Regions from separate parts of the Streptomyces sp. NPDC046909 genome, predicted to be linked through region 4. Evidence: riboswitches for the same ligand, from Rfam matches in the RefSeq annotation. Region 4 holds a riboswitch; each other region holds the start of a gene.
What was found. Region 4 has a riboswitch for cobalamin ahead of ABZ928_RS22730 (CbtB-domain containing protein). Riboswitches for the same ligand answer to the same signal wherever they lie in the genome.
Positions count from the first base shown of each region.

Region 1: linked by a shared signal. The riboswitch ahead of ABZ928_RS46410 (cobalamin biosynthesis protein) and the one ahead of ABZ928_RS22730 (CbtB-domain containing protein) in region 4 are both predicted to bind cobalamin.
Region 2: linked by a shared signal. The riboswitch ahead of ABZ928_RS50695 (prenyltransferase/squalene oxidase repeat-containing protein) and the one ahead of ABZ928_RS22730 (CbtB-domain containing protein) in region 4 are both predicted to bind cobalamin.
Region 3: linked by a shared signal. The riboswitch ahead of ABZ928_RS29895 (ABC transporter substrate-binding protein) and the one ahead of ABZ928_RS22730 (CbtB-domain containing protein) in region 4 are both predicted to bind cobalamin.

Region 1 is NZ_JBEYXC010000022.1:100,658-105,931, forward strand. It holds gene ABZ928_RS46405 (cobyric acid synthase) at 1-1,297, opposite strand, end outside; gene ABZ928_RS46410 (cobalamin biosynthesis protein) at 1,294-2,235, opposite strand; cobalamin riboswitch at 2,335-2,477, opposite strand; gene ABZ928_RS46415 (hypothetical protein) at 2,609-2,830, opposite strand; gene ABZ928_RS46420 (inorganic phosphate transporter) at 2,868-4,112, opposite strand; gene ABZ928_RS46425 (lysozyme) at 4,268-5,017, opposite strand; gene ABZ928_RS46430 (class II aldolase/adducin family protein) at 5,214-5,274, shown strand, end outside.
Region 2 is NZ_JBEYXC010000029.1:62,047-67,320, forward strand. It holds gene ABZ928_RS50675 (aldehyde dehydrogenase) at 1-1,202, opposite strand, end outside; gene ABZ928_RS50680 (MBL fold metallo-hydrolase) at 1,391-2,428, shown strand; gene ABZ928_RS50685 (nuclear transport factor 2 family protein) at 2,489-2,971, shown strand; gene ABZ928_RS50690 (phosphotransferase) at 3,005-3,655, opposite strand; cobalamin riboswitch at 3,703-3,839, shown strand; gene ABZ928_RS50695 (prenyltransferase/squalene oxidase repeat-containing protein) at 3,954-5,195, shown strand; gene ABZ928_RS50700 (SCO2322 family protein) at 5,210-5,274, shown strand, end outside.
Region 3 is NZ_JBEYXC010000009.1:360,313-365,586, reverse strand. It holds gene ABZ928_RS29910 (4-hydroxybenzoate 3-monooxygenase) at 1-334, opposite strand, end outside; gene ABZ928_RS29905 (formylglycine-generating enzyme family protein) at 331-1,251, opposite strand; gene ABZ928_RS29900 (CoA-binding protein) at 1,319-1,726, opposite strand; cobalamin riboswitch at 1,897-2,086, shown strand; gene ABZ928_RS29895 (ABC transporter substrate-binding protein) at 2,186-3,163, shown strand; gene ABZ928_RS29890 (iron chelate uptake ABC transporter family permease subunit) at 3,160-4,173, shown strand; gene ABZ928_RS29885 (ABC transporter ATP-binding protein) at 4,170-4,979, shown strand; gene ABZ928_RS29880 (hypothetical protein) at 5,035-5,274, shown strand, end outside.
Region 4 is NZ_JBEYXC010000006.1:430,418-435,691, forward strand. It holds gene ABZ928_RS22695 (MFS transporter) at 1-197, shown strand, start outside; gene ABZ928_RS22700 (methyltransferase domain-containing protein) at 228-1,007, opposite strand; gene ABZ928_RS22705 (DUF6454 family protein) at 1,004-1,867, opposite strand; gene ABZ928_RS22710 (hypothetical protein) at 2,003-2,353, opposite strand; gene ABZ928_RS22715 (DUF6479 family protein) at 2,440-2,805, opposite strand; gene ABZ928_RS22720 (ferredoxin) at 2,912-3,283, shown strand; gene ABZ928_RS22725 (histidine phosphatase family protein) at 3,396-3,962, opposite strand; cobalamin riboswitch at 4,058-4,211, shown strand; gene ABZ928_RS22730 (CbtB-domain containing protein) at 4,250-4,471, shown strand; gene ABZ928_RS22735 (CbtA family protein) at 4,497-5,258, shown strand.

The DNA.
Region 1 (5,274 bases), on a different contig from region 4:
ACCCGTCCGACTCCAGGGAGCCGTGCCAGTGGGTGCCCCAGGTGTGGCCGACGCGGATGCCGTCCAGGAAGGGCTCGCCTCCGCTGATGTCAGCGACTCCGTGATGGATCTCGTACCCCTCGACCCGCTCGCCGAGGGCTTCCCCCACCGGCCGGGTGAGGGTCTTCTCGCGGGCGAACCGCACGCGTACGGGCAGCACGCCGAGCCCCTCGACATGCCCCTGCCGGCTCTCCACCTCGTCCTCGATGTGCTCGCCGAGCACCTGGAAGCCGCCGCAGATGCCGAGGACGGGCCGCTGCTCGGCGACCCTGCGCTTGAGGGCCTCCGCGAGCCCCCTCTCCCGCAGCCACTCCAGTGCCCGGACGGTCCCCCGGGTGCCGGGGATCACGACGAGATCGGCGTCGGCCAGCTCTTCCGGCCGGTCCACGAACCGCACCACGACACCCGGTTCGGCGGCGAGGGCGTCCACGTCGGTGAAGTTCGACATGAGGGGGATGGCACAGACGGCGACCCGCAGCACGTCCTCCCCGACGGGGGGCGCGGTGTTCGACTCCCGCACGGTCCCGCGCAACGACACCCGCAGCCCGTCTTCTTCATCGATCCCGAGTCCGTGCTGGAAGGGCAGGACGCCGTAGGTGTGCCGCCCGGTGAGCCCGTGGAGCATGTCGAGCCCGGGTTCGAGGAGGGAGACATCCCCGCGGAACTTGTTGACGAGGAACCCGGCGACCAGGGCCTGGTCCTCGGGCGAGAGGAGCGCCACGGTCCCGAAGAAGGAGGCGAAGACGCCCCCGCGGTCGATGTCGCCGACGACCAGCACGGGAAGCCCGGCGTTCCGGGCGATCCCCATGTTGACGATGTCGGTCCGCCGGAGATTGATCTCGGCCGGGCTCCCGGCCCCCTCACAGATCACCGCGTCATACGTGCCCCGCAGTTCGGCGAGACAGTCCAGCACGGTCCCGAGCAGCCGCTGCTGCCGCCCCCCGTGATACCCCCGGGCGCTCAACTCGCCCACGGGCTTCCCGAGCAGCACGACCTGGCTGCTCTGCTCACCGCCGGGCTTGAGCAGCACGGGATTCATGAGCGCGGTCGGCTCGACCCGGCAGGCCTGGGCCTGCATGGCCTGAGCCCGCCCGATCTCAGCCCCTTCCTTCGTCACGAACGAATTGAGGGACATGTTCTGCGCCTTGAAGGGCGCGACCTTGACCCCTTGCCGTACCAGCCACCGGCAGATCCCGGCGGTGACGACACTCTTGCCGGCGTCGGAGGTGGTCCCGGCGACGAGCAGCCCCCCGCTCATGACGTACGTCCCTTCCCCAGGGCCCGCGCGGCGACACCGACGCCGAGCGCGAGCAGTCCGACGCGCCGGGAGAGCCGTACGGCGCGCTCGATGTCGTGCGTGGCGACGGCCCGTCCCCGGGTGTTGAGCACGGGCCGGTGCTCGACCCGCCCGGCGTACGACAGCGTCCCGCCGAGCCGCACCCCGAGCGCCCCCGCGAACGAGGCCTCCACGGGCCCGGCGTTGGGACTCGGATGCTTGCCGGCGTCCTCCCGCCACGCCCGCACGGCACCGCGAGGGTCACCACCGGCGGCCGTGGCGAGTACGGCGGTCAGCCGCGCCCCCGGCCACCCGGCGACGTCGTCGAGCCGGGCGGAGGCCCACCCGTAGCGCCGGTACCGCGCGGACTTGTGCCCGACCATCGCGTCGAGCGTGTTGACGGCCCGGAACCCGAGCAGCCCGGGAACCCCACCGAGCGCCCCCCACACCAGCGCCCCCACGACGGCATCGGACGTGTTCTCGGCAACGGACTCCACCACGGCCCGCGCGATCCCGTCCGCGTCCAGGGCCTGCGGATCCCGCCCGCACAGATGCGGCAGCCGCTCCCGCGCACCCTCGACGTCCCCGGCCTCCAGGGCCCGCCCGATGACCCGGGCCTCGCGCGCGAGCGAAGTCCCGCCCACGACGGCCCAGGTGGCGACCCCGGTCAGCGCGACGGAAGCGGCGGCGGAGGACCGTACGACTCTCTGCGCGAGGGCCCCGGTGACCACGGCACCCCCGGCACAGACGACGGCATGCAGCGCCCCCCACGCGCGGTGGTCCCGCCACAGCACCCGCTCCACGGCACCCGCGGCCCGCCCGAACGCGGCGACCGGATGCCCCCGGCGCGGATCACCGAGCAGCAGATCCCCGACGAGCCCGGCGGCGGCGCCGTACGCGAAGACGCGATCGGCACGCATCGGCTCAGCCGGCCGTGGGGTCGGGCAGCGACCTGGTGCGGTACCTCAAACGGCAGGCGAGCATGGCGATATGTCCTCACTCAGGGTGTCCACGCCCTGGTTCGACGAGACCGACGGCGAGAGTTCCTGGCTCCCGGGGCTACCTACCCCGGTGACAGTGGCGGGACCGCGCCGGACTTCCACCGGCTTCCTCTTCTGCCGTCGTACATGGCTCCGGCAGTCCACCATGGGCCCGGAAGGGCCGTCAACTTGCTGTTGACCTGCGACGGGAGAGTGTGCCGAGGCCCACATGCGGCCGGTCACAGCCGTCACAAAAGAGTGGGGTGCGGGACGGTGAACCGTCCCGCACCCCACCGGATGTCCGGTCGTCGCGTCAGGCGACGATCAGATAGATCCCGTACCCCACGGCCGCCGCGCACGCCGCGAAGCAGGCGTAGGCGCCGGCCACCGCGGCGGCCGCGGTGCCGCCCTGGGCCACTGCCCGCTCCTGGCGGGAGAGGCCCATGATGCCGAGGGTGAAGAGGGCCACGAGGGCCACGGTGACCACGAGGCTGACGCCGAAGACGGAGCCCAGTGCTGCCCAGTCGATTTCCATGCGGGTGATTCCTTCGTTGCTGCTGGGTGCGGGCGGCTCAGACGGCGGCGGCCGGCGGGGCCGCGGGCTCCGTGGTGGCGGCCGGGGACGGGATGGTGGCGGTCAGGTCGTCCGCGACCGTGCCGGTGGGCGGCGGGGTCACGGCCGCGATCGCCGTGGTGACCACGCCGGCCGGCTCGCCGTCGGTGTCGTTGACGTTGGACGCGTCCACGACCTCGCGGCGGGAGATCTTCCAGATCGCGGCGCTGGAGGCGATCAGGAAGACCGCCACGACCGCCGTGCCCCAGTCGCCGAGGTCGGTGACCGACTCCGCGAGGGCGCCTACGAGGGCTGCCGCCGGGAGCGTCAGGCCCCAGGCCACGAACATGCGGGTCGCCGTGGACCAGCGGACCACGCCGCCCTTGCGGCCGAGGCCGGCGCCCATCACCGAACCGGAGACGGAGTGCGTGGTGGAGAGGGAGAAGCCCAGGTGCGAGGAGGCGAGGATGACCGTCGCGGCGCTGGTCTGGGCGGCGAAGCCCTGCTGCGGCTGGAGGTCGGTCAGGCCCTTGCCCATCGTGCGGATGATGCGCCAGCCGCCGAGGTAGGTGCCGAGCGCGATGGCCAGACCCGCGGAGAGGATGACCCAGGTGGGCGGGTCGGAGTCGGGGGCGACGGCGCCGCCGGCGACGAGGGCGAGGGTGATGATGCCCATCGTCTTCTGCGCGTCGTTCGTGCCGTGGGCGAGGGAGACCAGGCCGGCCGAGGCGATCTGGCCCGCGCGGAAGCCCTTGGCCGCCGCCTTGCCGTCGGCCTTCTTGCCGAGGGTGTAGGAGAGGCGGGTTGCCAGCATGGCGGCGAGGCCCGCGACGACGGGCGCCGCGATCGCCGGGATGAGGACCTTGGTGACGAGGACGTCACCGTGGACCGCGCCCATGCCCGCCGAGGCGATGGTGGCGCCGATCAGACCGCCCATGAGGGCGTGCGAGGAGCTGGAGGGGAGTCCGACCAGCCAGGTCAGCAGGTTCCAGAGGATCGCGCCCACCAGGGCGGCGAATATGACCTCGGGACGTATGCCGCTCTCGTCGACGAGACCCTTGGAGATCGTGTTGGCGACCTCCACGGAGAGGAAGGCGCCTACAAGGTTCAGCACGGCGGACATGGCCACCGCGACCTTGGGCTTGAGCGCACCGGTCGAGATGGTGGTGGCCATCGCGTTCGCGGTGTCGTGAAAACCGTTCGTGAAATCGAACGCGAGTGCGGTTACGACCACAATCGCGAGGATCAGCGAGAAGTTTTCCATTTACCCAGGCAATCGTTCGAGCGTCATTGGCTGGTCGAACGTAGGTAACCAGGGTGAACGGAAGGTGAACTGAGGCGGGCCGCACGGTGTCCGGAACCGAGGGTTTCCCCTCCGATCCTCCGGCGCGGTCCGGTACGGCCCAGCCGCCCCAGGGGTCACGAGCCCCGGGCGAACTTCCTCAGCTGTGTCATGGAGCCGTTGAAGAGATTCTGATCACCCGGCAGGCTGCCGCTGTTGTCGTACTGCCAGATCGTCCAGTACCCCCAGCCCTTGGGCAGGGCCCCGGCGTCCGCCGAGTTGTAGCGGGCGACCCACAGTGCGTGATTCGCGGCGAAGGCGGTGCTGCCGCCGGTGCAGACGTTCCACCAGTGGGCGGTCGTGTAGATCACCGGACGGCGCCCGGTGAGCCGCTTCACCTCGTTGCTGAAGGACTTGATCCAGCTGACCAGCGCCGCCTTCTTCATGCTGTAGCACTTGTGCTTGGCGTCGTACGGGTTGTACTCGATGTCGAGCGCCGGCGGCAGAGTCCAGCCGTCCGCGCTCCAGCCGCCGCCGTTGCGCACGAAGTACTGCGCCTGCGTCCTGCCCGACGACTTGTTCGGCAGGGCGAAGTGGTACGCCCCGCGGATCAGGCCCGCATCGCGCGAGCCGTTGTACTGCTGGTCGAAATACGGGTTGCGGTAGGTGTGGGACTCGGTCGCCTTGATGTAGACGAACTTCGCCCCCTTGGACTTCGCACTCTGCCAGTTGACGTTCTTCTGGTGCGAAGAGACGTCGTGCCCCTTGGGTTTACCGGCCGCCGAAGCCGGATACTCGGCCAGCGCGGTCCCCGTGAGGGTGAGCGCTGCCACGGAAGCCGCTATGAGGCGGGCGCGGTGACGGGAAGGTTTGCGATCACGGGCCATATTTCCCCCCGGAATGGCGACGTGCACGACAAATCAGGCAGAGATTACTGGAAGATCGGTGAAAGCTAGTCGATCTACGGCCAAGCCTCCGCGGAGGGTGAAGTATCCGCATTTGCGCCCTTCCGGACGCCGGGCCTCCGCCCTAAAGTGCCTCCGCCCGGCGGCACTTCGGGGCCGCACCTGACAGGATCGCGGCATGGCTGAGCAGCGACGCGACCAGCGGGACGTACGGGGTGCCGGGGAGGGCGCACAGGATG
Region 2 (5,274 bases), on a different contig from region 4:
GACTCGTCGCCGTACGGCAGCAGGCAGATCACCGGGCCGAAGATCTCCTCGCGGGCGATCCGCATGGAGTTGTCGACGTCGCCGAAGAGGGTCGGCTCGACGTACCAGCCGCGGTCCAGGCCCGGCGGACGCCCGCCGCCCGTGAGGATCTTCGCGCCCTCCTCCTGGCCGATGCGGATGTAGTCGAGGTTGCGCTGCTGCTGCCGCTTGGCCACCAGCGGCCCCACCTGCGTCGCCGGGTCCAGCGGGTCGCCGACGACCAGCGCGCTCGCCGCCGCCGAAAAGGCGTCCGCGAACTCGTCGTAGCGGGAGCGCGGGAGGAGGATGCGGGTCTGGGCCACGCACGCCTGGCCGTTGTTCATCCAGGCCGCCGAGACGATCCCGGGCACGGAGGTCTCGATGTCCGCGTCCGGCAGCACCACCGCCGCGGACTTGCCGCCCAACTCCAGTGTCACGCGCGTGAGATGGCGCGAGGCCACCTCCATCACCCGCTTGCCCGCCGCCACCGAGCCGGTGAAGGAGACCTTGTCCACGCCGGGGTGCCCGACCAGGTACTCGCTGACCTCACGGTCGGCGGGCAGGATCGACAGCACGCCCTCCGGCAGCCCGGCCTCGCGCGTGATCTCGGCGAGGAGATACGCGTCCAGCGGCGACTCGGGCGACGGCTTCAGCACCACCGTGCAGCCGGTCAGCAGCGCGGGCGCGAGCTTCGCGGCGGCCACGAACTGCGGGACGTTCCAAGGGACTACGGCCGCGACGACGCCCACCGGTTCGCGCCGGACGAGGAGTTTGCCGAGGACGCCGTCGCGCTGCTCCTCGTACGTGTAGTTCCGCGCGACCGTGATCGCCGCGTCCCACACCATCATCGCGCCGAGCGCCTGCGCGAGGACGCTCCAGGAGTACGGCGATCCGTTCTCGGAGGAGATCACGCGGGCCATCTCCTCGTGCCGGGCGAGGATGCCGTCCTTGATACGGCCGACGACCTCGATGCGCTCGTCGAGCGTCAGCCGCGGCCAGGGTCCTTCCTCGAACGCCTGCCGCGCCGCCGCCACGGCCCGGTCCACGTCTTCCCGCGACGCGTGCGGGACGCGTCCGATGACCTCCTCGGTGTGCGGGGAGATCACCTCGATGACGTCCTTGCCCAGGGGGTCGGTCAACTCCCCGCCGATGAACAGCTGTCCGTGTTCCACGAGCTCGGTCATGGCGACTGCCTCCCCGGGAGCTGACTCTGACGGTTCATCAGATACCGGAACTGATACCAGTTCCCCTCGGAGGAGTCCACAGAGCTCACATGGACGAGCCGACAATGATCCTTTGCCGACAGGTGACTTGGGCTCCCATCGAAACCCGTTCTAGTTATAGTGGCGAGAACGCGGAGACGGGGGAGCCCATGACACAGCTCGCACCACAGGTCACCGACCACGGCGGCGGCGTCCGCTCCATCCATGTACCCATCCCCGACAACCCCCTGGGCTTCACGCTCGTGTACGTCGTCGACACCGACCGAGGTCCGGTGCTGGTCGACACGGGCTGGGACGACCCGGAGTCCTGGGACACGCTCACCGCGGGGCTGACCGCGCTCGGGACGGTGGCCGGGGAGATCCACGGAGTGGTCATCACCCACCACCACCCCGACCACCACGGCCTGTCCGGCAAGGTCAGGGAGGCCTCCGGCGCCTGGATCGCAATGCACGAGGCGGACTCGGCGATCGTCCGCCGCACCCGCGAGACCGACGCGAGCCGCTGGCTGTCGTACATGTCGGCCAAGCTCACGGCGGCCGGCGCCCCGGAAGCCCACGTGGCCCCGCTGCGCACGGCCCGCCCCCGCCGGCTCCCCGGCTTCTCCCCCGCCGTCCCCGACCGCGAGATCGTCCCCGGCGAACTCCTCCCCCTCCCGGGCCGCCGTCTGCGCGCGATCTGGACGCCGGGCCACACCCCCGGCCATGTCTGCCTGCACCTGGAGGAGGAGCATCCCGCCCAACTCCCGGGCCACGGCCGCCTGTTCTCCGGCGACCATCTCCTCCCCGAGATCACCCCGCACATCGGCCTGTACGAGGACCCCGACGACACCACCGTCACCGACCCCCTCGGCGACTACCTCGACTCCCTCGAACGCGTCGGCCGCCTCGCCCCCGCCGAGGTGCTCCCGGCCCACCAGCACACTTTCACCGACGCGGCGGGCCGCGTACGGGAGTTGCTCGCCCACCACGAGGAACGCCTCGGCGACCTCCTGACGTTGCTGGTCGAACCCCTCACCCCCTGGCAGCTCGCCGAGCGCATGGAGTGGAACCGGCCCTGGGACCAAATCCCCTACGGATCAAGGAACATCGCGGTCTCGGAGGCCGAGGCGCATCTGCGGCGGCTGGTGAAGCTGGGGCGGGCGGAGGCGGTGACGGGGAGCGAGCCGGTGACGTACGTGGCGGTGTAGACGTACGTGGCGGTGTAATCGGCTCGCGGGGCGTGCGGCGGCGCTGCTAACAAGGGGACCATGGACCCTCTGAACTCTCTGGACCCTCTGGAGCAGCTCCTCGCCGAGCGCGCCTGTGAGCGCCTCGTCCTCGACTTCGTCCACCGCCTCGACATCGGCGACCCCGGGTCCGTGGCCGAGCTGTTCACCGAGGACGGCAGCTGGGAGTGGCCCACGCCGGGGGACGGGCGGCGGTTCGAGGGGCGGGCGGCACTGCGCGAGTACTTCGGGTCGCGCCCCGAGGACCGGCTGTCGCGGCGCGTGATGTCCAACGTCCTGGTCACGGTGACGTCTTCGGAGACGGCGTCGGCGACCTCGTACTTCACGACGTACCGGGTCGACGGCTACGGCGGCGGCATCGTGCCGCCCGGCGCGCCGGTCCAGGTCGGGCACTACGAGGACACGTTCCGGCGTACGGGGGACGGGAGTTGGCTGCTGGCGTCGCGTGCGCTGCATCTGCCGTTCGGGGGACCGACGCCTCAGGCGTCAGCGGTGAGCGCGTAGTCGAGGCTGCCACGACGGCCTTCACTTCGGCCTTCACGACGGCCAGTACGACCTGATCAACTCCTCCGCCTCACCGAGCAGTTCGACCTCCCGGCGGCTCATCGTCGGGTTGACGGCCCGCCGTCGCCGCGCCTCCGCCAGCCCCTCCCCGGTCGCCCCCGAGGGATCCGCGAGCAGCGCGGCCAGCATCGAGCCCGCCGCCTCCGCGAAGGGTTCGTCGCCCACGGCGACCTGGGCGAGGATCACCGCCGACATGCCCCAGTCGAGGCCGGGGTCGCCCTCCTCGGCGTTGGCCCAGTCGATGACGTAGGGCCCGTCGGGGGTGAGGATGACGTTGTCCGGATGCAGGTCCAGATGCACGATCCGCCCGGGGATGGCGTGCAACCGCCGCAGCAGCCCGGCCAGTTCCTCCCCCGCCTCCCGAGGCCCGATCCGCCCGGCGGCGAACGCGCCCAGCATCGTCGGCCCGTACAGCCGCTCCATGACGAGGTCGGTCCGCGAGCAGTCCTCGACCCGCACCCGGGGCACGGGGTAGCCATGCCCCCGCACCCGCTCCATCACGGCCGCCTCGGCGAGCGCGTCGCCGTACGGGTGCCGGGCGCGCCGCAGCACCCACGCCGCGTCGATCTCGTACACGTCGGAGGCCCGCCCCGAGCCGATCCGTCTCCCCGTCGCGATCCCCATGCCGGTGAACCTACCCGGCGCACAGCCGCCTCTCAGGGGGCTTGTTACGTGCCGGTAGAGTGGCCGGGTCGTCATCACACCCGTACGGGGGGAAGCCGGTGCAAATCCGGCGCTGACCCGCAACCGTGAGCCGCCCCACTCCCCGGGACGGCGAGCCGGATCGCCCCGCACGGTTCTAGTGACCGGCTCACGTGCATCGGCAACGGCCGCTGCACGGCACCGTCGAGGCATACGGAGCCGAGCCGCCGGGGTGTCCCGTGCTGCCCGGCTCCCCTTCAGGGAGAGGCACCCGCCGATCATGAACGTCCGCCGCAGCGCCGCGGTCCTGGCCGCCACCGCAGTGATCGGGGCGGCCGCACCGGCCGTGGCCGCGAGTCCTTCTCCCTCACCGTCGGTGGCGATACCCGAGGGGTTGTACGGGGCGGGGGATCCGACGTACGACGGGGTGTGGCGGCAGTCGTTGACGCTGCTGGCGCTGAACCGGCAGGGCGTGATCCCCGCCCAGAAGGCCGAGGACTGGCTGGCCGGGCAGCAGTGCGCGAGCGGCGCCTTCCCGGCGTTCCGCGCGGACACCACCAAGCCCTGCGACGCCAAGGTGATGGTCGACACCAACAGCACGGCCGCGGCCGTCCAGGCGCTCGCCACGGTCACCAGCCAGCATGAGGACGCGGTACGCAAGGGGCTCGCCTGGCTGAAGTCGGTGCAGAACGAGGACGGCGGCTGGGGCTACACGGCGGGCGGGGCGACCGACGCGAACTCCACGTCCGTCGTCATCGACGCGATCCTCGCCGCGAGCATGACAGGCACCGGGTCGATGAAGTCGTTCGAGAAGGACGGCAAGACCCCCTCCGACGCCCTGCTGAAGCTCGCCCTGCCCTGCACCGGCGACGGCGGCGCGTTCGCCTACCAGCCCGACAAGAAGGGCAAGCTCGTCGCCAACGCGGACGCCACGGCGGCGGCCGTGCTCAGCGGCCTGGGCGGGCAGCCTCAGATCTTCCTCCTCGGCGGTGAGCAGGCCTCCAAGTCCTGCGAGAAGCCCCGGGACTTCGAGCGGGCCGTCCACAACGGCGCCTCGTACCTCGCCGGGACCATGGCCAAGGACAAGTACCTTAAGTCCGCGCTCCCCGGCGCCGAGGACCAGCCGGACTACGGCAACACGGCCGACGCCGTGGTCGCCCTCTCCGCCGCCGATTTCAACGACGAGGCCGCCGCGTCCGTTCACTGGCTGGAGACCCACGCCCTGAAGTGGGCCGCGCAGAGCGGCCCGGCCGCGTACGCCCAGCTGATCTTCGCCGCCCGGGCCGGCGGCGTGGACCCGCGCGAGTTCGGCGGCAAGAACCTGGTCACCCTGCTGAACGCGACCGGCCCGAAGCCCGAGCACGTACCCACCCTGGACGAGGAACCCCTGCTGGAGGCGAACACCGACGAGGACGATGACGACGGCGCCCTCACCGTCGCCTGGACCGTCGGCGGCGGTCTCCTCCTCGGCTCCCTCATCGGCTCCGCCCTCATGCTCCGCGGCCGGAAGCGCGAGCAGTGACCCCCGTGACCTCCGTGACCCCCCGCCGCGCCGCCGCCCTCCTCCTCGCCGCGTTCCTCCTCGCGGCCCTCGCCCCCGC
Region 3 (5,274 bases), on a different contig from region 4:
AGATCCAGTGGTGATGGCCCGTCAGCTCGCCGTACTCGAGGCGGTAGCGCTGCCCGCCGAACCGGAACTCGCACTCGGTGTGCCGCTGCGCCCGCTCCAGCAGGTTCACCGCGAGACCCCGGCGCTCCAGACCGCGTACCGCCCACTCCTCCAACACCCCGGCCCGGGGCCGCTGTTCGATGAACGCGCGGGTCTCGCTCTCCAGGACCACGCAGTCCACGTCGGCGGCCCGCAGGATGTTCCCGATGGTGAGCCCGGCGGGACCGGCGCCGATGACGACGACCGGACTCCGTTGCGGCGCACCGGAGTTGGAGTGGGGGGAGGCGAAAGTCACCCGTGCATTATGTCCGCGCCCCGCACGCACCGGAAACCCGTGTGGCCGCTGGAGCTGTCCGGGGTGTTGGCGCTGCGGGCGGCCACCCGGTACCGGTTGCAGTAGGACTTGTGGCACATGTACGAGCCGCCGCGGATGACCCGGGCGGCGCGCTCGCCGCTCCACCAGTCGGCGCACCACTCCCACACGTTGCCGGACACGTTGTGGAGCCCGAAGTCGTTCGGCTCGAAGGCGTCCACCGGAGCCGTACCCCGATAACCGTCCGCGGCCGTGTTCTTGGTCGGGAACGTGCCCCGCCAGATGTTGCAGCGGTACTCCCCGCCGGGGTCGAGTTCGTCGCCCCAGGGATAGCGCCGCTGCTCAAGACCGCCCCGCGCCGCGTACTCCCACTCGGCCTCCGAGGGCAGCCGCTTGCCCGCCCAGGCCGCGTACGCCGCCGCGTCGTGCCACGACACATGGACGACCGGATGGTCGGCCCGCTCCTCTACCGTGCTGCCGGGCCCCTCCGGCCGGTTCCAGACCGCCCCCGCGACCCCGCACCACCACGGCGTGTGTTCCGGCCGCGGGGCGCCCCGGCGCAGCGCGGCGGGGAGGAAGCCCGCGAAGACGTACGACCATCCCAGGCGCTCGGCGTCGGTGACGTACCCCGTGTCGGCGACGAACTCCGCGAACCGTTCATTGGTCACCGCGCACGCGTCGATCCGGAACGGCTCGACCCGCACTGTCCGCACCGGCCCCTCCCCGTCGGCCGGAAAGCCCTCCGTGTCCTCCGCGCCCATCAGGAACTCGCCGCCGGGCAGCGCCACCATGCCGTCGTCCGCCGCCCGGCGGGGCGTCGGCGGAGGGAGGATCCGGTGCCGCTCGGGGGCCTGGCCGCCGCCCGACGGCATGCAGCAGGGGGAGGGGGAGTCGTGCATTCCGCGAGGTTAGGCGAGGTTCCTGTGCGGGCGGTCAGCAGAGCCGGAGGGCAACCGAGCCGGAGGTTCAGCCGAGCCGGGGGATCTCGATCGCGGGGCAGAAGTCCATGACCATGTCGAGACCGGCCGCGCGGGTGCGGTCGTACGCCGCCTCGTCGATGACGCCCAGCTGGAACCAGACCGCCTTCGCGCCCTTGGCGACCGCCTCGTCGGCGACCGGACCGGCCAGGTCGCTGTTGACGAAGACGTCCACGACGTCCACGTCGAAGGGGATGTCCGCGAGGGAGGCGTAGCCCTGCTCGCCGTGCACCGTCTCCGCCTTCGGGTGCACGGGCACGATGCGCTTGCCATACCGCCGCAGGACGTCCGCGACGCCGTACGCCGCGCGCCGCTGGTTCGACGACAGGCCCACGATCGCCCAGGTGTCGCCGCTCTCGGTGAGGATCTTGCGGATCGTCGCTGGGTCGCCGTACACGCTCGGCCTCCTCGGGTCCGTGCAAAGGGTGTCGTGCTCGGCAACAGCGGGCGAGGGGCTGGGATTCCCGGTGTCGGCACCTCGACATCCAGGCCACGTCGCTCGACGACCTCAGTGGGAGGTCGGCTGGAATCCCCTGACGGGCTGTTCGAGGTGGGCGCGTGCCGTCGTGATAGCTTGCCGGGGCCAGTCGAACCCATGGACGTGGGTCAGGGAATCCGGTGGGAATCCGGAGCTGACGCGCAGCGGTGAGGGTGACGGGCGGGGCATCGGCCACTGGATCGCCGTACGGCGTCCGGGAAGGCGCTCCGATCCGGTGGAACCCGAGTCCGAAGACCTGCTGGCGGCCCCCGCGGCCGACCCGCGGCGGGGGAGCACCGTACGACCGGGCTCCGCGTTCGAGCCCTCGACGACTGAGGACCGACTCCCGTGCCCCACGCGCGTTCCGCCGCCCTGCTCATGGCGGGAACCCTGCTGCTGACCGCCTGCTCCGACACCGCCCCGACCGATGCCAAGGCCGCCGTCACCCTGGACAACTGCGGCCGCACCGTCCGCGTCGACTCCCCACCGAAGCGGGCCGTCTCGCTCAACCAGGGCACCACCGAGATCATGCTCTCCCTCGGCCTCGCCGACCGCATGGCGGGTACGGCGACCTGGACCGACCCCGTGATGAAGGGGCTGGAGAAGGCGAACGCGAAGGTACCGCGGATCGCCGACAACGCCCCCTCCTACGAGCGGGTCCTGGAGGCCGAACCCGACTTCGTCGCCGCCTCGTTCGTCTCCACCCTGGGCAAGGGTGGTGTGGCCACCCGGGAGCAGTTCGAGAAGCTCGGTGTGCCTACATATGTCTCTCCGTCCGACTGTGCCGGCAAGGACAACTCCGGGGACGGCGACGGGTCGCGGAGCGAGGCGCTCGGTATCGACGCCGTCTACGGCGAAGTCCGGGACCTGGCCGAGGTGTTCGGGGTGGAGGAGCGGGGCGAGAAGCTGGTCGCCTCGCTCAAACGGCGCATGGCGAAGGCCACTTCGGGTCTCGACGCCTCCGACGTCACCCTCCTGTACTGGTTCGCCAACTCCGACTCGCCCTACATGGCGGGCTGTTGCGGAGCGCCCGGCATCATCACCCGGGCCCTCGGCGCGCAGAACGTCTTCGACGACACGCACGAGGAGTGGCCGCAGATCAACTGGGAGACCGTCGCCGACCGCGACCCCGACGTCCTCGTCATCGGCGACCTGACCCGCAAGTCCCAGACCGCCGAGTCCGCCGCCAAGAAGATCGCCTTCCTGGAGTCCGACCCGGTCACCAGGAACATGGACGCCGTCAGGCACAAGCGGTACGTGCTGCTCAGCGGGCAGGCCATGAACCCGACCATCCGCACGGTCGAGGGAGTCGAACAAGTCGCGGCGGGGATCCGCGCGTTCGGGCTCGCGAAGTGACCACCAGGCCGGTGGTGCTGGGCGCGACCGGGGTCCTCCTGCTGGTCGCGTCCCTCGCCTTGGCCATCACCATCGGCCCCGCCGACATCGGGGTCGAGGACGTGTGGTCCACCGTCGTCGCCCATCTCGGCGTCGGCACCTCCGAGTTGACGCCGATCAGGGACGGCATCGTGTGGCAGCTCCGGCTGCCGCGCACCCTCCTCGCGGCGGTGTGCGGCGCCGGACTCGCCGTGTGCGGTGCGGTGATGCAGTCGCTGCTGCGCAACCCGCTCGCCGACCCGTTCGTCCTCGGCGTGTCCTCGGGCGCCTCGACCGGCGCCGTCGCGGTCGTCGTCCTCGGTGTCGGGGCGGGTGCGGTGTCCGTGCCGGCCGGAGCCTTCGTGGGCGCCCTGGTCTCCTTCGCGCTGGTGCTGCTCCTCAGCCACACCCTCGGCGGCAGCACCGACCGGGTCGTCCTCGCGGGCGTCGCCGCCATGCAGCTCTTCTCCGCGCTGACCTCCTTCGTCGTGCTCACCGCCGCCGACGCCGAGACCACCCGCGGCGTCCTCTTCTGGCTCCTCGGCTCCCTGAGCGGGGCGGGCTGGACGGATGTATGGGTGTGCGCGGCCGTCCTCGCCGTCGCGCTGGTCGTGTGCCTGTCGTACGCCCGTACCCTCGACGCCTTCGCCTTCGGGCAGGACGCGGCGGCCGCCCTCGGGGTGTCCGTCGCGCGCACCCGGCTGGTCCTCCTCTGTGTCACGGCACTGCTCACCGCCGTACTGGTCAGCTCCGCCGGTGCGATCGGCTTCGTCGGCCTGGTCCTGCCGCACGCCGTCCGCGCCCTGGCCGGTCCGGGGCATGCCCGGCTGCTGCCGCTGTCCGCGCTGGCCGGGGCGGTGTTCCTGGTGTGGGTGGACACGCTGGCCCGCACGGCCCTCGACCCGCAGGAGGTGCCGGTGGGCGTGGTGACCTCGCTGATCGGGGTGCCGGCGTTCGTGGCGGTGCTGTACCGGACGAGGAGGGTCCGATGAGCCTGCGCGCCGACCGCGTCGGCCGTACGACCGACGGGCACCTCATCCTCGACGGGGTCTCCCTCGCCCCCGAACCCGGCTCCGTCGTGGGCCTGTTGGGACCCAACGGCTCCGGGAAGTCGACTCTGCTGCGGCTGCTCGCCGGGCTGCTCCCGCCGACGGCGGGCGTCGTCACACTCGACGGCGCGCCCCTGTCCGGCCTGCCCCGGCGCGAGGTCGCCCGGCGGCTCGCAGTGGTCGAGCAACAGGCCGACACCCAGGTCGAGTTGACGGTCCTGGACGTCGTACGGCTGGGCCGTGTCCCGCACCGCCGCGCCTGGACGCCCGCGACCGGCGGGGACGAGAAGGCCGTACGCGCCGCCCTGGAACGCACCGGCCTCACCGACCGCGTCCACCAGCCCTGGCACACCCTCTCCGGAGGCGAGCGCCAACGCGTGCAGATCGCCCGCGCCCTCGCCCAGGAGCCCCGCGAACTCCTCCTCGACGAACCCACCAACCACCTCGACATCCATCACCAGTTGGACCTGCTGGACCTCGTCGCCGGCCTCCCCGTCACCACCGTCGTCGCCCTGCACGACCTCAACCTCGCCGCGATGTACTGCGACCAGGTCGTCGTCCTGCACACCGGCCGCGTCCACGCCCGCGGAACCCCCGGGGACGTCCTGACGGAGGAGCTCATCGCCGAGGTGTACGGCGTACGGGCGGCCGTCAGCAGGGAGGGGGCGGACGGGCGGCCGCATGTGCGCTTCCGGGGGACGTTGCTCCGGAATCCGGTACAAGTGCCGCACGGAACCACGCCCCCGTGACCGGAATCGCCACCACCTGACTGCGCCGGACCCCGGCCCGCCTTACGCTCACCTCGTGCTGCGCATCATCGACTCCCGAACCGGCGAACCCGTCGACGCCACCCCCGCCCGCCGGGGCCTGACCCGTGTCGAGGCGCAGGTGGCGGGGTACGACGCCACCGCCCTGCGGGTCCTGCTCGTCACCGACGTCCTCGTCCGCGCCCTGGAACTCGGCGGCACCCCGGTCTGGTCGGTGCTGACGGCGGAACGCGACCACTCGGAGCTGCGCGCGGGCGCCGCCGCCCTCGGCATCCGG
Region 4 (5,274 bases):
CCCAGCAGCAGCTGGTCCAGCTGGAGGGCATGGTGCACGGCTACACCAACGCCGTCTGGTTCGCCGTCGGCATGCTGGTCCTCGCCGCGGGCATCGTCGTGACCCTGGTCAACGCCGGCTCACCGGGCACGGGTTCGGTGGCGGCCTCCGGCGACGGCGCGGAGGACGAGGTGCCGGTCCCGGTCATCACGCACTGACCACCGCCGATGGCCTCGCGCGATGCCGTGTCACGCGGCGCGCAGGGTGGCGATGATCCGTGGGTGGCCGTCGATCGTCGTCATCGTGGTGTCGCCGGTCTCGGTCAGCCGGGCCCACTCGGCGAGCCGGGCGAGCGTCCGGGGGCCGAAACCCCAGTAGTGCACGTCGTCGCCGGGGTTGGCCTCGCCGGCCGAGAGGACCTGGATGGCCGGGGTGTCCTCGTGGCCCTCCGGCACGCCGTAGGTCTCCAGCAGGATCCGGCCCTCGGGGCGCAGCAGATTGCGCAGCACCTGGAGCATGCCCAGGGGGTTCGGCACCCGGTGCAGCATCCCGCAGCAGTAGATGAAGTCGAACCGCTCCTTCGGGGTGACCACCAGGTCGAGGGCGTTGGCGCGCAGATAGTCGACGGAGGAGCCCAACAGCCCCTTCATCGCCCGGAATCCGGCGCCGCCGGCGATCTCGATGCCCCACCGGCCGCGGACCATGTGGCAGTACTGCTCGTTGTCCACGGCCAGCACCCGGGCCGCGCCGCGGGCCTCGGCGAGGAAGGCGTAGAAGCCGTCGCAGGTGCCGACGTCCAGGACGTCCAGACCGGTGAAGTCGGCCGGCAGGAACGGGATGCGGTAGCGGTGGTCGCGGGCGAGACCCGGGGTGTAGAGCCCGGCCCGCTTGTTGAGGGCGAAGGTGTGGAACCAGATCGGGACGGTGTCCAGCACTTCATGACAGGCCGTCACCGGCGCCTCGACCGGCAGGAGATCGGCGACCTCCCGTTCCGCCTCGGTGACTTCGAAGGTGACTTGAGTGGTCATGAGATCTCGGCCTCCAGTACGAGCAGGCTGGAGTCGCCGAGCCGCTCGCCGTCGTCGGGGACGGCGTACATGCGCAGTCGGTCGTCCACCACCTCGATGTGCGTGGCGTTGAAGGTGACGACACGTCCGGCGGGGGACAGGACCGTCACCGGAACCTCGTGCTTGATGTCGCCCGTGGCCATGTCCAGCAGGGCGATCCCGCCGAGCTGGAAGACACCGCCGGAACCGTCCGGGTACTCGGCGATCCCCGTCCAGGACGCGAGGCCGTCAGCCATCTCCACGCAGTCCTGGAAGTCGACGTAATGGCTGCGCACGGGGACCTCGCGGTGCAGCGCGCCGTCCGAGGTCAGTTCGAGGATGCGCCGGCCGCCCCAGGTGATGCCGTACAGCTGCCCGGTGCCGGGATCGCGGGAGACGCCGCCGAGATGGTCGGGGTAGCGGAAGTCCTCCGTGACGTCACCGGTCACCGGGTCGATCCGGTACATGATCGACCGCGAGTCGGGGCGGTACTCGGCCGTCGGCACCCACACGTGCTCGCCGTCGAAGGTCAGGCCGCTGGGGTGGTAGATCGTGTCCTCGCCGAGCGTCCACTCGCGCAGCATCCGCCCTGTCGGGTCCATCTCGTAGAGGTGGCCGACGCCTTTGCCGGCGGTGCGGTCCGGGCCGCCGGGTTCGGGATGCTCGTGGCGGACGGTGGCTTCCAGGATCTCCGCGCTGCTGAGGAAGAAGTTCTCGCCGACGCGGTCGAGCCCCTGCGGGTGATGGCAGGCGAAGTCGAGGGGGATCCGGTCCACGGTGACCCATGGGGTGGCTCTGGTGAGCCGGGTGATCGCTTCATTGACGGTCAGCTGCACGCCCATGGGCCGCTCCTCGGACACCGTGCGGGCGTGGACGGCTCGCGTGGGCGGCCCTTCACCCGGTCGTGTGCGGTTCCCCCGGAGCAACGATCACAGCATGGACCGTGCCTGATCGCCACCGCGCCCGTGCCGCCGCGGCTACGTACGGTCACCCTTCGGCTTGCCGCGCTGGTCGGGTGTGCCGTGCGGCGGCGGGCTGAACGGCTGCGGCGAGGTCACCGGCGACACGGGCGAGCCCGCCCGGCCCGCCCGCTGCTCGGGGCGCAGCGCCCGCGGATCACCGTCGGTCGGTTCCGCACCGGCGTCCAGCTGCTCCAGCCGGGCCGTGAGCACCTCGGTCACGGGGAGACGGTCGCCGTGCGTGCGCTCGTAGGCGAGCAGGGTCTGTACGTCCTCCGAGCCGAGCGACCGTACGCGGCTCTCCAGGCCGCCGATGGGGAGGTGGTCGTAGTCGGGCAGAGGCAGGGTGTCGCGACCGGAGTCGGTCATGGAGCTCGCTCCCCTCTGTGCGATGCGTACGAGGTCCCAAACGTGCCCGGTGCGTACGCCGTGCGATCCGTGCACGCCCAGGTCGGTCAGCGGCCGCCGGGGCCGCCGCTGCCGAAGGAACCGCTGCTGCCCTCGGTCCACCGGGGCCGTTCCTTCTCCGGGCCCGTGCGGGTGGGGGAGTTGCCGAACGCGGGCGACTCGTGCGGGAGCACCCTGCGGTCGCCGCGGGGCACCTCGTCGGGCTCCCGGTTCTCCCGGATCTCACGGACCGGACCGCCCTCGGGCAGCCGCGGCTGCTCCTCGGGGGTCGGCGGCGGTGGCTCACGCCGGCGTATGCGAGCGCCCATCCAGAAGGCGCCGATCAGCATCGCCACGACCACGAGACCCGCGACGAGCAGCCCGATGCCGAGGGCGCCCCGGCCCGCGGCCACGTCCATCCATGCGGTAGTCATGGCACGCGAGTACCCCTGGCGTCCCGTGCGAACCAAACCGGAGAAACAGGCCGAAACCCTTGGGAGCGCGGGGTTTGACACGATCCACCACGGCTACCCGCCCGGTGTGACGACGACAACCCAGCAGGAGCTCTTCCGGTACCTGGAGGACCGCTTCGTCTGCGCACAGGCGTGCACCGAGTGCGCCCGGGCGTGTGCCCTGCGCGCGAGCCTCGTGGATCCGGACGGGACCGAGGAACAGGAACTCGTACGACGCAAGGGCATCATGTGCGCGGAGGTCTGCGACGCGACGTGCCGGGTGCTGTCCGAGCAGAACCGGCTGGACGAGAACGCCATCCGCGTCCAGCTGGAATGGTGCCGGACGGTGTGCCTGGAGTGCGCCCACGCCTTCGACGGCCGCCCCGGCGCCGAGGAGGGCGCGAAGGCCTGCCGCGACTGCGCCCAGGCCTGCACGGACTTCATGGCGACGCTGCGCTGAGCGCAGAACTGAGCGGCGTACGGCGTACTGAGCGGCGCACTGAGCGCTGAACTGAGCCCGGCGGAGGGGCCGATCGCCCTGAACCAGCCCTCGACACCGCGCCGAGCCCACCTCAGCCCAGCGCACGCCCCAGGCGTACGTTCCAGCGCCCCAGTCGGCCGCTGAGCTCGACGACCGTCAGTGGCGGGACGTCCGTGCGCCAGAACGCCGACTCCGGTGCGCCGAGGGCCCGTACGACCACCGCGCGCGCGAGTTCGGGCTCGGCCACGGCGATGACGCGCCCCGCGCCGTCGGCGACCGTGTCCAGCCACCGTCCGACTCGGTCGCACACCGCGCGCACCGACTCGCCGTCGTGCGGCGCCGACTCGGGGTCCGCGAGCCAACGGGCCAGTGACTCCGGCTCCTTGGCGCTCACGTCGGCCAAGGTCGAACCGCGCCAGCGCCCGGCGTCCAGGGCCGCCAGCGGTGCCGCGTCCTCGGCGCGCAGCCCGAGCGCGGCGGCCGTCTCCCGGCAGCGCACGGTGGGGGAGCAGACGACCAGGTCAGCTGCCGGGAGGGTGCCCGCGGCGGCCTCGGCGAGGCGGCGCCCGGAGGCGTCGAGAGAGCAGCCGTCGTCGAACCTGGCCTCCCGCAGCGCCTCCGTGATCGCGGGTGAGATCAACATCACTCGGCTGGTCATACGTCCCTTCCCCCGCTCAACAACCCCTCCAAGATCGGCATTTGACGGGCCGAACAGCCCTCCGGGAGCGCCCGGGGTGCTCCCATGCGCTCTTGGCCGCACCTCTCCCACGCGGTACCTTCTCGTGGATATCGACGACGGTTCGGTGGAAGCCGGTGGGATTCCGGCACGGTCGCGCCACTGTATGCCGGGAACGCCCTTCGGGTGCGGGCCGGGTGAGTCAGACCCGCCCCGTCGTCCTGTGCACCACCGAAACGGGACGCGAGTTCCCCCAGGAGGCTCCTGCCATGGCGCAGACCGTCGCCCAGCCGACCACCAGCTCCACCGCCGTACCCGCAAAGCTGCCGATCGGCGCCATCGCCCCCTGGGCGGTCTTCTTCGGCGTGCTGATGCTGGTCCTGCTCTACTTCGTCGGCGCCGAACAGGGCGCCACCTCCCTCATCTCCGGTGAGGGGGTCCACGAGTGGGTGCACGACGCCCGCCACCTGCTCGGCTTCCCCTGCCACTGACAGCGACGAGGAAGCACTTCCGCTCATGAACTCCGCAACTGTCAGAAACCTGTTGGTCCGCGGCATGCTCGCGGGCCTCGCCGCGGGTCTGGCCGCGCTCGTGGTCGCGTACTTCCTGGGTGAACCGAAGGTCGATCAGGCGATCGCCTTCGAGGAGTCCCACGCCCACGAGCACGGCGGCGAGGAACTCGTCAGCCGCACCCTGCAGTCCACCGCCGGCCTGTCCACCGGCGTCCTCGTCTACGGGGTCGCCTTCGGCGGTATCGCGGCGCTCGCGTACTGCTTCGCGCTCGGCCGGATCGGCCGCTTCGGGCCGCGCGCGAGCGCGCTGCTCCTGGCGGCCGCCGGACTGGGCTCCGTCTACGTCGTCCCGTTCCTGAAGTACCCGGCCAACCCGCCGGCCGTGGGCGACCCCGACACCCTCAACCAGCGCACCGCGCTGTTCTTCCTGATGATCGTGCTCAGCGTGCTGCTCACGGTCGGCGCGGTCATCCTGGGCAAGCGCCTCGCGCCCCGCCTGGGCAACTGGAACGCCACCCTCGCGGCGGGCGCGTTCTTCGTCCTCGTCGTCGGTCTGGCGTACGCCTTCCTGCCGTCGTTCAACGAGGTGCCGGAGCACTTCCCGGCCGCGCTGCTGTGGCAGTACCGGCTCGCCGCCCTCGCCGTCCAGGTGACCCTGTGGACCTCCTTCGGGCTGCTCTTCGGGCTGCTGGCGGAGCGGCTGCTGGTCCCCAGGGCGGCCAAGGAGACGGCGGGCGCGGCGCGGCCGACTCCCGTCGCCCACTGAGCGGTTCGCGCGTCAC